One region of the Pseudoalteromonas piratica genome, then DNA from elsewhere that is predicted to be linked to it. Evidence: riboswitches for the same ligand, from Rfam matches in the RefSeq annotation. Region 1 holds a riboswitch; the other holds the start of a gene.

Region 1 (3,430 bases):
TAATGCTTTTCAACCCAGGCTGTTAAGGTATGGTATTTCACTTCATCCATTAAACATTCAGGGGCAACGGCGCTTAATTCCAACTCATTGAGTGGCACGCGAAGACGCAAACACGCTGGACCACCACCGTTTTTCATGCTTTGTTGCAAGTCAAAATAAATGACCTGAGAAATAGGGTTACTCGCCTCGCAAAGGGTCGCAAGATAAGTCGCCACTTTATCGTTATTTTGGCATTCAGTGGGGGCCACGATGGCCATAGTGCCGTTTGGTAGTGTAATTAGCTGACTGTTAAAAATGTAGCTTGAAACGGCATCTTCAACACTCACATAATCGCTGCTGACTTCAATTAAATGCAGTGGTTTATCACCTTGGTATTTTGTGTTTATAGCATCAACCGCGCGTGCGGATTGATAAAATGCCATTTCATGATAAAGCAGTACATTTTCGTTACCAATTGCGATTACATCATTATGAAATACCCCTTGGTCGATCACATCAGGATTTTGCTGAACAAATAAGCAATCGGCGTCGCTTAATCCATGTGCGCGAGCTATGGCTTCGCTGGCAGCTAAGGTTTGTCTGGCCGGGTAAATTCTTGGTTTGATATCTGATAACGCATCTTCACCATAAACAAAGAGCGATAAGCCTTTTTCGTTATGAGAATTGGCTAAACGGGTATGATTTGCCGCTCCTTCATCGCCCAATAATGGATGATGTGGTAGTGGCTCATGATGGGTAAAATACTGGTTATTTTTGAAAATGGCCTTAAAGGTACGGCTTGTTTGCTCAGCTTCAATAGCCCGGTGCAGCTTATTGCTTAAATTAGCTGGCGTAAAGTGCACTTTACCATCGTAACAATCTAAGCTATTCGATACCGTTGCGGCATTTGCCGACCACATTGATGATGCCGAATAACAGGCTTTTAAAAACTGCGGCGCGTGTTTGGCTGCTTTTGTAATTATGTCTTTATCGCTACCTGAAAAACCTAACTTTCTAAGTGTGTAAGTATCTGGGCGAACCTGCGGCGGTAAAATGCCCTGCTTTAAGCCAAGCTTTGTCATCGCCAGCATTTTTTCAAGGCCTTGTAACGCAGCCTTTTTTGGGTTGGCGATTTGCTTTGCGTTATTTTTTGATGCGACGTTACCAAACGATAAACCGCTGTAGTTATGGGTTGGGCCAACCAACCCATCAAAATTTACTTCATACACTGTCATTTTTGCATCCTTTTAGTGCAATGTTGCACTCTTATTAGGCGCTTTTTATTTTTTTATACCAAAAAGCGAAGATAAGACTGAAATTGCTAAAAGCATGCCAGTTGAAGTGTTTAGTGTTGTATCAGTTGTGTTGCCTACTTAATAGGGTGTTTTAAAATGCTCGTTTGCGGCTTTAAGTAATAACACGCAAGATAAAGCACTAAAGCAATGACCACATAGCCAAATGGGCTTGTCACATACGGTGCGTAATACTGTGCGACACGCTCTGCATAAGTACTTAATGACATATTGCTAAATTTGCCCGAGAGCCAATAATAACTGGCGTTTGAGGTTAAAAATGCAATTGAACTGGCAAGCCATAAATTAAATAACGTCACCACGCTTTTTGTTGCAACAGCGCGTTTTGTTTCATCAAGTTTTAGCTGCAAACTCTTATGGCCTGCCCACCACAATACATAATAGCCAACAAACAAAAATGGGTATGAGCGTGTAATGCAATCGCCAAAGTCACCACGGTAGTAACTACTAGTTAAATCTATCGACACACTTAACACCACAAATACACCAAATGTACGGTGTTTAGAGGCAAGCAAGCCTAAAATAAAGAAAATCGCTGTGCTGGCGCTTGGCAGATGAAGCGCAGAGGCGAAATGGTATGGACGAGTGGCAATCATCAGCAATGCTAGCAGGGCATAAACCAACAAAGAAAATTGCTGTACTTTAATTGGGGTAAATAAGTTTGAACGATCTGTCATTATTGTATTTCCGTGAACAAAATCCACACGGTAGGTATGACAAGATACAAAAGGTTATGCCTTGCCTTTACAGGCAAAAGAGAGTTAGCCAATCAGTTTACTATTGGTTTAAACGCGATCATATTCTCGTTGCTCACCGCCCACCGCAGTACTCGAGTGAACTAGGCCGGTCTCCGGACTCCTGATCATCGCGTTGACAGCACCTTCCCATCAAGAAGACAGTGGTGGTTGTCGCTCACAGTTACCGTTGCGGGGGCAGTTCCAGATTTAAACTGGATTCCCGTTTAAACATTGTTTTAGAAAAAACAATAGTCACCTAATTACGCCCCAAATATATGTCAAGCTAATTGACTAAATCAAGTTAATCGCTCAACGCTCTTAACACTTTTTGTTAATAGATATAACTAGATAGGTGGCTACTGCCAAAATATAAAAACTGCGGTATGCTTAGGCCAAAAATAGTTTACAGCCAATGACAAAGATAAAAGCCAAAGTACTGCGTTTTGACCATATTTCAGTAGACGCCATTTTTGAAAAAGAAAATGACTTGATTAGCCAATTGCAAAGCGGCAATTTAGACCAAGCCCTGTTACTTTGGCAAAGTGACGAGCCTACGTTAGTTTTGCCCTCTGGTAACAAGTGGCAACAAAGCGAAGCGATCGCGTCAAAGCTTGCGTCAACTGGCTGGAAACTTTACTCACGTAAAACAGGCGGTGCGCCCGTGCCTCAATGTGAAGGGGTGATTAATGTCTCTTACATATATGTTTTAGATGAACACACCCCCTACTCTATTCCAAATGCCTACACCGATTTTTGCGCTATTTTGTCTTCGTTTTTCGAACAGTTTAATATCAAGGTTGATACCCATGCCACACCCGGCAGCTATTGCGATGGTGATTACAACCTCAATATTGAAGGTAAAAAAGTAGTAGGCACCGCCCAACGAGTATTGCTAAAAAAAGGTGGGGGTAAAATTGTGCTGGCACAAGCCTGCATTTTAATAAATGCCGATATGCCCACATTAATTAAACCAGTAAATTTATGTTACGAGCACCATCAACAAACAGACAGAGCAATTGCTGATGTACATACGTGCTTGTATGAACATAGTAAGGAAAAACCCGATATTAGCGAACTTTACCAACGACTTTTTACTAGTTTTGTAAATCATCGTGGCAGTTAACAGAAAACGCTTTTTTTAGCTTTAAGCAGTGTTACACTTGGGCTAATTACCTAATACTGTTTAACTTTGGAGTACTCCATTGAAATTCGCTCTTCTTCCATGCGCAGCGTTATTTGCGACAAATGTATTTGCTGCTGTGACCCCATCAACAGAAAAACTCGCTGACTATGCGGTATCAGAATATCAAAGCGCACAAATTCATTCTTTAGCTAATATGGTGTCATTCCCAACAATTAATAAGAAAGGCCTTGATACCACAGAAAACCCGGACTTTATTG
Region 2 (3,430 bases), on a different replicon from region 1:
AAGGCAAAATAATCTGTTCTAATTAGAAGTCGTAGCTAAGTCCAACAAATAACTGACGACCTATTTCGTTGTAATGGTAAAACGCATCGCTTACCCAATCACCATTGTTATCTACGCCATATCCTTGACTTGGAATATATTCCTTATCAAACAGGTTTTCGACACGTGCAGTAACGGTTAATTGCTGTTGAATCTGATAGTTAGCCGCTAAATCCCAAATTGTATGTGATGGAATTTTGGTTATTAACGTCGACTTCTGTTCTGACTGATATGCCACGCTTAATGTTACATCTAAGCCATGCCATTGTTTCGCAATGCTATAGCGAACATTTTCATTTGAAACAAATGGTAGGTCACTGTAGCGTGTTAATGCGTCTGGCGAATTATCCACCTTTTGTGCATCAATGTAGCTCACATTAAATGCGTTATTAAAGCCCCAAAACGCAAACTGAGTAGTTAATTCCACACCTTCATAACGCGCTTCGTCAATATTAAATGGTGACCAACGCCACGGATTATCTGCTGTTGGCGCTGGTGCCCATGCAATTTTATTAGTCAGCTCATTACGAAAAACAGCAACATCAACGGATACATTGTCAAAATCAACGCGTAAGCCAAGTTCACGGTTTAAAGAAGTTTCTGCTTCAAGTGCTGCATTGCCTGAGCCTGGATAGTATAAATCATTAAACGTTGGCGCTTTAAAACCAGTACTTTGACTTAAGCGTAAAACCGCATTTTCATGCAAGTAGTAACCACCAGCAAGGTTATAAGTTTGCTCTGACCCCACATCTTCATAATCATCATGGCGTACAGCAAGGTTTGCTAGGAACGTCTCATCATCATAAAAAGCACCAACAAAAACAGCATAAGCATCACGGCGTGTTGCATCATAATTGTTAGTTACATCAATCTTATCTTGATGCCAATTTAAACCACCATTGAAATCAATGCGATCAGAAAAGTCATAAGTTGACAGGTAGTCTAGCTGCACACGCTCGGTTGCAAAGCGAGAACTATCGCCAGTACCAAAGCTATCATCTTGATCTTGGCTGAACGAAGCATCTACTTTATGACTGAATGCACCAACAGCTTTAAACCAATTCGCATTTACATGGTAGTTTTCATACTCTGTTTTATCTGCTGTTGATTCTTGGTAATCGTAGTAATTATCAAACTCTACTTCGCCCGTTGAATATTGCGCTACTAAGCCAAACTGACCCAGCGCCTCGTTATTGTGAGTAAGGTTTACGCCAAGGTTAAAATTATCGTAACCATCTTGGTCTGGATCGGCAAAATTAGTGACGTCATTTTCTAAAACATCAAAACCAACAGTTCGCTCGTAACCTGCATTAAGCGCAACATCAACATGCTCAGTTGAAAAACGAGATGTACCTTCTAAGCTTGCATAGCTGTCTGAACCAGAAGTAAATGCAATGCTATGGCCTTGTGCTTTGCGGGTAATAATATTAATCACGCCGGCTAACGCATCTGAACCATATTGTGCAGCACGCGAACCTTTTACTACCTCAATGCGTTCAACTGCATTAAGTGGCATTGTGGATAAGCTTTTGTAACCTAAAGTTGCCGAACCTACGCGAACGCCATCAACTAAAATCAGTGAATAACGAGACTCTAAACCGCGCACAAACAGGCTAGCATTTTGTCCTTGTCCACCATTGCGATTTACTTGAATGCCCGCTTGTGTTTCAAGCAGACTAAGAACGTCACGCACATTGAGTTGTTCTATTTCAGCACGGCCAATCACTTGCACGCTGGCAAGCGTTTGATCAATAGACTGTTCCAGCTTATTTGCTGTAACCACGATAGTTTCAATATCGTTATTAACTGGTTCGTTTGCTAAAGCATGTGAAGAAGATAAGGCAAGGCCGAGCGCCAAACCTAACGTTGATTTGTGATACATATTATCCCCTTGTGCCCACCGCACAATGTAAATAGTTAGTGAAAACCAACTGGCCGGTCTCCGGGCTGAGTGCTTGTTCTAATCAAAGGCAACCACATCACCGTTGCGGGGGCAGCGTTGGATTTAATAAGCTTCATGCTTAAACACCAACTTCCCGATTATCCGTGTATCTTTAAGCTCAGCTTCACCATGAAGCAACTAACAAAAAAATAAACGGCACCAATAGGCTATAAATTTAGGCGCGTATTGTGGAGGGGATAGGTAGAAATGTCAATTTTGGATGTCTAAACTGCTAGAAAAGCAGATCCTCTGCCACAGCTTAGTAACTGTTTCTATAATCGGTCATTTCGGAGTAAACTAAATTACTCACACAGCGATAAAAGAATTGCGGCGGATTCAACTATGAAACACTTAACTAAGTTACTACTTGCCTGTAGTGCACTTATGACATTACACACACATGCCTTACAACCTCCCACGCAAGAACAGTTAGAGCGTTATAAAGCTGAAAAAACGCTTAGCCAGCGCGCTTTGCAAGCAAAGTCGTATGGTAACCACAAGCGCTTACATCATTTACCGCAACTGCGAACTATTCAAAATACAGTAAACGAGGCCGACCCATTTGATGGCTATTTTCCAAGTTTAGGCTCGCCTAAGATGTTGGTATTATTGGTTGAATTTCCCGATTACTTACATACTGAAAATAACACCCAAAATGCCATTGCCAATAAAATTTTTGGCGAAGGCGAAGCTGCAAGCTTTCCCTTTGAAAGCCAACGCGCTTTTTACCAACGGGCGTCATATAACCAACTCGATATTCAAGGTAACGTTCTCGATTGGTATCAAACCAGCTACAACCGACCGCTTGACGATGGCACAAACGCCGCTGAAGTAAAACAGCAAATAATCAAAGAAGCCATTGAGCACCATGATGCACTCGGCCATGACTTTAGCCAATACGATAATGATGGCGATGGTGATATTGATTACGTTGCTGTTATTTGGACGGGGCCGCCGGGAGAATGGGCAAGTCTTTGGTGGGGCACTTTCTCTGGTTTTGGTGATAATAGCTTTACCGTTGACGGCAAAACAATTAGTACTATTTCATGGCAGTGGTTGGCTTATAACGAGGGAGATGCCTTTTCGCCGCTGGTACTCATTCATGAAACGGGTCACGCACTTGGCTTACCGGATTATTATGACTATGACGACAGTGTTGGCCCGCGCGGTGGCACTGGTGGCATGGACATGATGGATAATAATGGCTCAGACCATAGCGCCTTTAGTAAATTTGCATTAGGTTGGTTAACACCCGAATTTGCCACAACGTCTGCAACAAATTACCAACTGTCACCTAGCTCAAGCAGCCAAGATGCATTAATTTTGCGTCCAGACACAGCCGCAACCAACAAGTACGACGAATACTTTATTGTGCAATACCGAAACAAAACGGGAAATGATGCCAATATCAATGCCGAAGGGCTAAACATTTGGCACATTAATGCAGAG

The links. A riboswitch is a leader RNA that binds a small molecule or an ion and turns the genes downstream of it on or off. The one in region 1 is predicted to bind cobalamin.
Region 2: linked by a shared signal. The riboswitch ahead of OM33_RS00870 (TonB-dependent receptor domain-containing protein) and the one ahead of OM33_RS22140 (hypothetical protein) in region 1 are both predicted to bind cobalamin.

The regions. Positions count from the first base shown of each region.
Region 1 is NZ_CP009889.1:549,269-552,698, reverse strand. Features, by position in the region: gene astB (N-succinylarginine dihydrolase) at 1-1,214, opposite strand, end outside; gene OM33_RS22140 (hypothetical protein) at 1,349-1,969, opposite strand; cobalamin riboswitch at 2,117-2,304, opposite strand; gene OM33_RS17195 (lipoate--protein ligase family protein) at 2,442-3,152, shown strand; gene OM33_RS17190 (dipeptidase) at 3,232-3,430, shown strand, end outside.
Region 2 is NZ_CP009888.1:200,590-204,019, forward strand. Features, by position in the region: gene OM33_RS00870 (TonB-dependent receptor domain-containing protein) at 23-1,921, opposite strand; cobalamin riboswitch at 1,956-2,135, opposite strand; gene OM33_RS21895 (M6 family metalloprotease domain-containing protein) at 2,324-3,430, shown strand, end outside.